DNA from 3 places in the Comamonas sp. 23 genome. Region 3 is predicted to be linked to each of the others. Evidence: predicted binding sites of a transcription regulator. Region 3 holds the regulator's gene; each other region holds the start of a gene.
The links. The regulator FNR, encoded in region 3, switches genes on or off when oxygen is low (the NO sensors DNR and NnrR bind a similar motif). The targets are predictions, from matches to a motif close to TTGATNNNNATCAA.
Positions count from the first base shown of each region.

Region 1 (3,273 bases), 1.8 Mb from region 3:
TTTCTGGTGTAGATGGGTGTACAACGGGCCGCGCGCTGAAGTTGTTGACAAGGCCTGCATAAAGTTTTGTGAACAAGCTCCAACAAAACGTAGAAATCACCGTTTTATAGGGTCTGACACGGCATTGCACCGCGAAATCGCTATGATTTGCCACCGAATTTGGATTGGGAGTGCGTAATGGCTGGTGCTGGTTTGTTGATGTTGCTCGATGATATTGCGACCTTGCTTGACGATGTGGCGCTGATGACCAAGACGGCTGCGGGCAAGAGCACGGCCATCCTGGACGATGTGGCCACGCAGACCAAGGTGGCGGTGCAGAAGACCGCGGGGGTGCTGGGCGACGACCTGGCGCTGAACGCCGAGCAGGTGACTGGGGTCAAGGCCAACCGGGAGTTGCCGGTGGTCTGGGCCGTGGCCAAGGGCTCGCTGAAGAACAAGGCCATCCTGGTGCCGGCCGCGCTGTTGATCAGCGCCTTTGCGCCCTGGCTGATCACACCGCTGCTGATGATTGGTGGCGCTTTTCTGTGTTTTGAAGGGGTGGAGAAGGTGCTGAGCCTGTTCCACAAGCCCCAGCACACCCACGATGCCGTCAAGGAGTCGGCGCAGGCCGCTCAAATGGGCGTAGCCCCTTCATCGGTCAAAGCGGCCAACGAGAAGAACATGGACCCGGTGGCCTATGAAAAGGCCAAGGTGGCCGGCGCGGTGCGCACCGACTTCATCTTGTCGGCCGAGATCATGGCGATTGCGCTGGGCACTGTTGCCAGCAAGCCGATTGCCGAGCAGTTTGCGGTGTTGGTCGCTGTGGCGCTGGCGATCACCGTGTTTGTCTATGGTCTGGTCGCCGGCATTGTGCGCATGGACGATGTGGGCATGTGGCTGATGCGCAAGACCAGTGCCGCAGCCCAGGCCCTGGGCCGGGGCCTGATTGCGTTTACGCCCTGGCTGATGCGTGGCCTGTCGATTGTCGGAACGGCTGCGATGTTCATGGTGGGTGGCAGCCTGCTGGTGCATGGCATGGGCCCGATCGAGCATTGGTTGGAGAGCACCGTAGCCCCGATGGGTGGCGTGGTGGCACTGCTGGCCCCAACGCTGGTGCATGTGGCTGTTGGCGCAGCCATTGGTGGCCTGGTGGTGCTGGCGGTGGAGGCCTGGCACAAGCTGCGCGGGCACTGATCGCAAGCAGCAGCGCATGGCTGCTGGCCGCGTCCCTCGGGCGCGGCGCAGCAAGAGGCAGAAGGCGGCATCGCAACAGCGGGCCGCCTTTTTTCATCGCTTGTTTTGTCTCGTTGATCTGGGTCAGGGCCGCGCAGCCCGCTTAAGCAGAAGATGCAGACATGGACAGCAGAAACAGCTCTGCCGCCTTCAGATACGGCGCTTGGCGCGGGTGGGGACATGCAGATGCGGCCTGGGTTCAGCTACTTTTCAATCCATGCGAGCAAGATCGCAGCGAGGGCAATGACGATGAAAAAAATGATGTTGGCAGCGGCAGCTGTATATGCAATGGCGTCGGGCGCGGCGATGGCGCAAGAGGCGCAAAGCCCCTGGCAAGTGCGTGTGCGCGCCGTGCATCTGGACAGCGCCAACAAGGACTCCACCGGCCTGGGCCTGTCGATCAATGACAAGACGATTCCCGAAGTGGATGTGAGCTACTTCTTCACGCCCAATATCGCGGCAGAGCTGGTGCTGACCTACCCGCAAAAGCATGACCTGCGCTCGGACGGCGCCAAGATCGGCACGCTCAAGCACCTGCCGCCCAGCCTGCTCGCGCAGTACCACTTCACCAATATGGGCGCCTTCAAGCCCTACCTAGGCGCTGGTGTGAACTACACGCGCTTCTCGAACGTGAACTTTGCACCGGCTGTTGAGGCCGCGCTCGATCCATCGATCAAGAAGAACAGCTTTGGCCCGGCGCTGCAGATCGGCTTTGACTACATGCTGGACAAGCACTGGTCGATCAACGTCGACGTGAAGAAGGTCTACATCAAGACCGATGTGCGCTCGGCCGGCACCAAGGTGGGCACTTTTAAGGTGGATCCTTGGTTGCTGGGTGTAGGTGTGGGCTACCGCTTCTAAACAGGTCCTCATGCCCGCTCCTGGTGATCCAGGAGCCACAGAGCACTGTGTTTGAGCCGCTTGTTGAAAGCGGCTCTTTTTTTGCGTGCGACGGCCCCTCAGACCTTGGCCAGCGCCTGCTCCAGATCGGCCAGCAGGTCATCGACATGCTCGATGCCGACCGACAGGCGCACCATGCCTTCGCTCACGCCGGCTTTCTCCAGCTCTGCGCTGTCCAACTGGCGGTGCGTGGTCGAAGCCGGGTGCGTCGCCAGCGATTTGGCATCGCCAATATTGACCAGGCGGGTGAACAGCTGCAGCGCATCCAGAAAGCGGGCACCGGCGGCGCGCCCTTCGCCGTCTGCGGCATTGAGGCTGAAGGACAGAATGCCCGAGGCGCGGCCGCCCGACTGCTTTTGCAAGGTGGCATGGTCCGGGTGGTCCGGTAGGCCCGCATAGCGCACCCAGGCCACCTTGGGGTGCTTTTGCAGCGTCTCGGCAATCTTTTGCGTGTTCTCGCAGATGCGGTCCATGCGCAGCGCCAGGGTCTCGATGCCTTGCAGGATCTGGAAGGCGTTCTGCGGCGAAATGGCTGCGCCCATATTGCGCAGCGGCACGACGCGCGCGCGGCCGATGTAGGCCGCAGGGCCCAGCGCTTCGGTGTAGACCACGCCGTGGTAGCTCACATCGGGTTCATTGAGGCGCTTGAAGCGCGCCTTGTGCTCGGCCCAGGGGAACTTGCCGCTATCGACGATGGCGCCGCCCACGCTGGTGCCATGGCCGCCCAGGTACTTGGTGAGCGAATGGACGACGATGTCGGCGCCATGCTCGATGGGGCGCAGCAGATAGGGCGAGGGCACGGTGTTGTCCACGATCAGCGGCACACCATGGCGGTGGGCCACATCGGCGAGCGCGCGGATATCGGTCACATTGCCCAAGGGGTTGCCGATGGACTCGATGAACACGGCCTTGGTCTTGTTGTCGATCAAGGCGCCAAAGCTGGCCGGGTCGCGTGGATCGGCAAAGCGCACCTCAATGCCCTGCTGCGGAAAGGTATGGGCAAACAGGTTGTAGGTGCCGCCATACAAGGTGCTGGCCGAGACGATGTTGTCGCCCGCTTCGGCCAGCGTTTGGATAGCTGCGGTGATCGCTGCCATGCCCGAGGCCAGCGCCAGCGCGGCAATGCCGCCTTCGAGCGCGGTCACGCGCTTTTCCAGCACA
Region 1 is NZ_CP187127.1:3,499,699-3,502,971, reverse strand. Features, by position in the region: gene ACPEE1_RS15910 (DUF808 domain-containing protein) at 178-1,173, shown strand; gene ACPEE1_RS15905 (OmpW/AlkL family protein) at 1,462-2,073, shown strand; gene ACPEE1_RS15900 (O-acetylhomoserine aminocarboxypropyltransferase/cysteine synthase family protein) at 2,172-3,273, opposite strand, start outside.
Region 1: the regulator FNR is predicted to act here: its motif matches at 1,287-1,300, upstream of ACPEE1_RS15905 (OmpW/AlkL family protein).

Region 2 (3,273 bases), 1.3 Mb from region 3:
GCTCGCGCGCCAGCAGGCCGCGCTCGTCGGCCACCGCCGCTTCGCGCTGCAAGGCGTCGGCGCGCAGGCCCTCCATGCCGCCGGCCAGGTGGCTGGCCAGCGCATCGAGCAGCGCACGGTCATCGGGCGCCAACATGGTGGCTTGGCGAAAGAACAGGTCCACCTCGCCCACCATGCGCTCATGCAGCCGCACCGGCACGCTCAGCACGCTGACAAAGCCCGCCCGCCGGCATTGCCCGGCATCGACCCGGCCGGCCGCTGCCGGCACGCCACGGCGCCAATCCTGCAGCGCCACCAGCTGGGTCTGCGCCTGGGCCTGGGGCTGGCCGCAAACGCAGTCACCGGTGGGCAGGCAGTGCTCGGCATCGACCATCTCCTCGGGCAGCCCTTCGGACGCGAGCAGCACATAGCGGCGGTTGTGCTCGTCCGACCAGCGCAGCGCCACCGCATCGGCCTGCGCCGTCTTGCGCATCTGGGCCGCAAAGCCCTGGGCCAGCACCGGCAGCGCATCGGCGCGCGCCACCAGCGCGGCAGCGTCGTACAGCACCGCCAGGCGGGCGCGTTCGGCCTGCAGGTGTTCGGTCTTTTGCTGCACGCGGCGCTCCAGGCTGGCATACAGGTCCTGCAGGCGCACCGCCATGCGGTTGAAGCCCCGCGCCAGCGCACCAAACTCATCGCCGCCATCGGCGTGCACCCGCACCGACAAATCGCCCGCCTCGACCTGGGCCAGGGCCGTCTGCAGCCGCGCCAGCGGCCCAAACACCAGCAGCTGGGCCGCATACAGCAGCGCCAGCGCGGCAGCAATGGCCAGCGCCATCATCACGAACTGGGCGGTGTTGAGCCAGGTCGTCCAGCGCGCCAGTTGCTGCTCGATGCGGCCGACCAGGTGGTCCACCTCGCCGACAAAGCTCTGCGCCTGCTGGGCCGTGACCTCGGCCTGCACCACATGGCTGCCAGTCACCGGCTGCTGCCAGGCTGCGCGCAGCCGCTGCCAGCGTTGCTGCACAGCTTGCAGGGCGGCACGCGAGGCCTTATCGCGCGGCACCGACAGCGGCCGGGCGGCATCACCCTTTTCCAGCAAGGCCAGGCTGGTGTCGAGCTGGCCGATCAGCAAGGCCAGGCGCTGCGGGCTCGCCTCCGGCAAGGCCTGCGCCAGCTGCCAGGTCTGCATGCGCATGCGCCCCGCTTCGTTCACGGCCGCAGCGCCGCCTTCGAGCGACCAGGTCAGCCGCAAGGTCAGGCCAATCGCGACCAGCGCCATCAGCAGCAGCGCGCAACCAATGGCGCCGATCTTGACGGCCAGCGGCCGCTGGCGTGCTGGCTGCAGTTCCCCTTTCATGGCCCCGCCTCCGGGTAACGCACCCCGCGCCGCTGCGCCATCTCGCGCCCCATGGCGGCTTGCACGGCTGGCTCCAATTGCGCTTGCGCGCTGGGGTAGGCCTGCGTCTCCTCTGCCGCGATATGGCGCGTATAGACCTCGGCAAAATCGGCCCAGCGGCGCCGGGCCGCCACCAGCGCCCCGACCATCGGTGCATGGCCTGCTTGCACCGCCTGCAGATCCGCCCGTATCGCCGGCCACAGCGCCTCCATCTGCCGGTGCTCGGCCTGCAGCTGGTCTGCCAGCGCGCCCTGCCCCGCCGCCCGCAGTACGGGCAGCACATGCTGCTCTTCATCCTGGTGGTGCAAGGGCGCCGCCAGGTCAAAGTAGCGCTGCACATCGGCCGCCGCATCGCGCGCCTGGCCCTGCGCATCGCCGCCGCCCTGCTCGGCCAGGTAGGCACCCAGGCGGCCCAACAGATCCAGGCTGCGCGCCACCCGGCCGTGGCAGGCCTGCAGCATGCCGAACGGCTCGTCAAAGCCTGCTGTGGGTGGGGTGTTCAGGAGCTGTTTCACAGCCTCCATTTTCGCTGCCCATCGCTGACCGTGCGTTGCGGTGTACGCCAAGCATGATCCAGGTCAAATTTTGCTGACTGACGCAGGCGCACAGTGGTGCGGTACTGCTATATCTTTGCCCTGTTAGCTCTTTATGGCCAAACGTTTTCCTATCCATCCTGCGCATCCGGAGCGGACTTGCTGGGGGTGTGACCGTTATTGCGCTGCGTCGTCCATGGCTTGTGGCAATGGGTCGGAGCGGTCGGCGCATCCGGTGGAGTTGTTTGGGCCCGATTGGGCGGACTGGGATCCTTTGGCTTCTCAGCCTGCTGAGGATGCCGGTCTGCCAGGGCAGTCCTGATGTTTCGGGCGGCGTGCGGATCGTGTGACGGTCGGCATTCCATCGCTCTTGGCCCTGCAGGCTCCTGCTGTGGCCTTCAGGCCTGAGGCCGGTTTTCGCCCGGCAGGCGACTTACTTTCTTGCTCGTGCAAGAAAGTAAGCAAAGAAACACGCCCCTACCGTCTGCGACCCCTTCGCTGCGCTGCGGGGCAACCTGTGGTGTGACGTTTGCGGACTGCGCCGTGGAACTCACTACGCGCTAAAGCGCTCCGTTCAAACAGCCACGGCGAGTCAGTTCACGAAGCATGCGCGCTGGGGCGCGCATGCCAGCCCGCAAACGCCCCACCACAGGCGCATACAGAAGGGGGATGCCGTCACCTCCCATGCCGAGCGCAGCGATGCCAGCTTGGGCTGCTGGGCCCCCTCTTTCCCCTTCTGTCCGTGCCGAGAAGCACAGGCCCAGGGGCGGGCGTGTGCCGAAGGACACACGCCTTCGTCGTCATGCTTGCCGCATCTGTTTGAACGGAGCGCCCTGGCGCGTAGTGAGTTATGCGGCACGCCCCTGGGCCGAGCATCGCAGGTTGCCCCGCAGCGCAGCGAAGGGGACACGGACAGCAGGGGCGCACTTCTTTTGCTTACTTTTCTTGTGCGAGCAAGAAAAGTGAGTCGGCTGCCGGACGAAATCCGGCTTCTGTCCTTCAACAACAGAAGAAGTAGAAACCAGCCGCTGTGGCCAACGCTTCTCCATTAACTCGGCAATACCGTGCGATGGTCGGCCTTCCATCGCTCTTAGCCATGCAGGCTCCTGCTTTGGCCTTCAGGCCGGAGGCCGGTTTTCGCCCGGCAGGCGACTCACTTTCTTGCTCGTGCAAGAAAGTAAGCAAAGAAACACGCCCCTACCGTCTGCGACCCCTTCGCTGCGCTGCGGGGCAACCTGTGGCGTGACGTTTGCGGTCTGCGCCGTGGAACTCACTACGCGCCAAGGCGCTCCGTTCAAACAGCCACGGCGAGTCAGTTCACGAAGCATGCGCGCTGGGGCGCGCATGCCAGCCCGCAAACGC
Region 2 is NZ_CP187127.1:395,657-398,929, reverse strand. Features, by position in the region: gene ACPEE1_RS01585 (type IV pili methyl-accepting chemotaxis transducer N-terminal domain-containing protein) at 1-1,339, opposite strand, end outside; gene ACPEE1_RS01580 (hemerythrin domain-containing protein) at 1,336-1,893, opposite strand; gene ACPEE1_RS01575 (DUF3079 domain-containing protein) at 2,027-2,233, shown strand.
Region 2: the regulator FNR is predicted to act here: its motif matches at 1,947-1,960, upstream of ACPEE1_RS01575 (DUF3079 domain-containing protein).

Region 3 (3,273 bases):
TCAAGACCGGCGACGTAGGCAAGATCGATGCGCGCGGCTATGTGACCATCGTCGGCCGCAGCAAGGACCTGATCATCTCCGGCGGCTACAACGTCTACCCGGCCGAGATCGAGGGCTTCATCAACGAACTGCCGGGCGTCGCGGAAAGCGCGCTGGTCGGCGTGCCGCACCCCGATTTTGGCGAAGTGGGTGTGGCGGTGGTCATTGCCAAGGCGGGCCAACCGCTCGATGCCGACGGCATCATTGCGACCTTGAAAAAGCAGCTGGCCAATTTCAAGATTCCCAAGCGCTGCTTTGTCGTGGGCGAGCTGCCACGCAACACCATGGGCAAGGTGCAAAAGAACCTGCTGCGCGACCAGTACCAGGACCTGTTCAAGGGCTGATGCGCCTATGGAGGCGGCATGCGCCGCCATGACAAAACCCTCGCGCTGTGGCCGCTCAGAAGCTGCCGCAGGCGAGGGTTTGCTATGGGGATGATGCGGTTATACGGCGATCAGCGCAGTACCAGCACCGGTATCGTGGCATGGGTCAGTACATGCTGTGTTTCGCTGCCCAGCAGCAGGCGCTTCAAGCCCCGGTAGCCGTGCGATGCCATGACGATCAGGTCGCAGTTTTCCTTCTTCGCCGTCTCCAGCAGCGCCTCGGCAATCATGTCGGACTTGATCACCAGGGTCTTGATGGGCACGCCGGTCGCGGCGCCTTCGGCCACCACCTTATCGACAATGCCTTGCGCTGCGCGTTCCCAGCCATCCTCGATGCGCGCAATGTCATCGGGGTTTTGCATGGTGCTGCCTTCGAAGTAGCTGCGCGGGTAGTTGGGCGAGATGTTGACGGCAGTCACCGTGGCATGGCTCAGCTTGGCAAGCGCCAGTGCGTGGCGCACGGCCTTCTCGGACAGCTCAGAGCCATCGGTGGCAAGCAGGATATGTTGGTACATGGCAGGCTCCTTTCAGGTCAGACATGGGGCAGGGCTGTGGGTGGCAGCCTTGCCGTGGATGCAACTCAGAGCATCGCCGCTTGCGGCTTGAGCGGATGTCGGATCAGACCGCGTTTGTATCCGCTGGCGGAGCGACTTGGAACAGGGTCTTAAGCCGAGCAGGCCTGGGTGTTGATCAGGCCCTGGAGCTTGTCGGTGTCCAGAATGCGCACATGGCGCTGCTTGACCTCGATGATGTTCTCCTCGGCAAACTTGGAGAAGGTGCGGCTGACGGTCTCGAGCTTGAGGCCCAGGTAGCTGCCGATTTCCTCGCGCGTCATGCGCAGGATCAGCTCATGCTGCGAAAAGCCCCGGGCATGCAAGCGCTGCACCAGGTTCAGCAAGAAGGCGGCCAGGCGCTCTTCGGCGCGCATGCTGCCCAGCAGCAGCATGACGCCATGCTCGCGCACGATCTCTCGGCTCATGACCTTGTGCACATGGTGCTGCAAGGCGGTCACCTCGCGCGACAGGTCTTCGAGCGAGGAGTAGGGCATCACGCAGACCTCGGCATCTTCGAGCGCAATCGCGTCGCAGGAATGGCGGTCGTTGACGATGCCGTCCAGGCCGATGATCTCACCCGCCATCTGGAAGCCGGTGACCTGGTCGCGCCCGTCTTCGGTGGCGATGCTGGTCTTGAAGAAACCGGTGCGTATCGCATACAAGGAGGTGAAGGTCTCACCGTTGCGGAACAGCGCGCTGCCGCGCTTGATCTTGCGCCGGGTGGCGACGATCTCGTCGATGCGCTCCATCTGTTCGGCCGACAGTCCCACGGGCATGCACAGCTCGCGCAAATTGCAGCTGGAGCACGCTACTTTGATGGAGTTGGATGTCATGTATCAATACCCGTGAACAACTATTCAGATAGGAACGACGTTCCTTGGATGGGCCTATTGTGCGTGCTGGCGCCCAGAGGCTTCTTGATGTACATCAAGGACGCGTGGCAGGCCTTGGGGCACATTGGGGCGTCCGCTAGGAAGAAGAACCATGATTTCCCTGACCCCCGAACTGCTGTGCCGTTTTGATGTTCCCGGCCCCCGTTACACCTCGTATCCTACCGCAGACCGATTTGTTGAAGCCTTTGCTGCGAATGAGTACAAGCTGGCGCTGGCGCAACGCGGCACCGGTCTGGCGGGCCGGCTGTCGCCGCTGTCCTTGTATGTGCATGTGCCGTTCTGCGCCTCGCTGTGCTACTACTGCGCCTGCAACAAGATCATCACCAAGCACGCCGAGCGGGCCGACGAATACCTGGATTACCTCGAGCGCGAGCTGGACCTGCAACTGGCCCATGTCAGCGCCCGCCCGACCATCAGCCAACTGCACCTGGGTGGGGGCTCGCCCACCTTCCTGACCGATGCCGGCCTCAGCCGCCTGATGGATATGGTCAAAGAGCGTTTTCATCTGCAGCCCGGTGGCGAGTACGCGATCGAGGTCGACCCGCGCACTGTGAGCGGCGAGCGCCTGCAGCACCTGTACCGGCTCGGCTTCAACCGGCTGAGCTTTGGCGTGCAGGACTTTGACCCGCTGGTGCAAAAGGCGGTGCACCGCGAGCAGCCCGCTGACCAGGTGTTTGCCTTGGTCGAGCAGGCGCGCGCTATCGGCTTTGAATCCATCAATATCGATTTGATCTATGGTCTGCCCCAACAAAGCCCGGCCAGCTTTGTGCGCACCATGGAGCAGGTCAACGCGCTGCGGCCCGACCGCATTGCGCTGTATGCCTATGCGCACCTGCCCGAGCGCTTCAAGCCCCAGCGCCGCATCCAGGCCCAGGACCTGCCCAGCCCCGCCGACAAGCTGGCGATGCTGGCCCAGGCCCTGGCGGCGCTGGAAGCCGCCGGTTATGTGTATGTGGGCATGGACCATTTCGCCTTGCCCGACGATGCCTTGGCGGTGGCCAAGCGCCAGGGCCGCCTGCACCGCAACTTTCAGGGCTACAGCACCCAGCCCGATTGCGATCTTATGGCGCTGGGCGTGTCAGCCATCGGACGCATTGGCGCCACCTACAGCCAAAATGCCAAGACCCTGGAGGAGTACTACGACCTGATCGACCAGGGCCAGATTCCCGTGGTGCGTGGGCTGGCACTGACGCGCGACGACCTGCTGCGCCGCACGGTGATCATGGGCCTGATGTGCCAGGGGTGCCTGGCCATTGAATCGCTGGAGCAGGCCTGGCTGATTGATTTTGCGCAGTACTTTGCCGCCGAGCTGGCCCAGCTGCGTGAGCTGCAGGAGCAGGGCCTGGTGCAGCTGAGCGACGAATCGATCAATGTGACCGAGCTGGGCTGGTACTTTGTGCGTGG
Region 3 is NZ_CP187127.1:1,706,649-1,709,921, forward strand. Features, by position in the region: gene ACPEE1_RS07645 (malonate--CoA ligase) at 1-383, shown strand, start outside; gene ACPEE1_RS07650 (universal stress protein) at 494-937, opposite strand; gene fnr (fumarate/nitrate reduction transcriptional regulator Fnr) at 1,087-1,809, opposite strand; gene hemN (oxygen-independent coproporphyrinogen III oxidase) at 1,961-3,273, shown strand, end outside.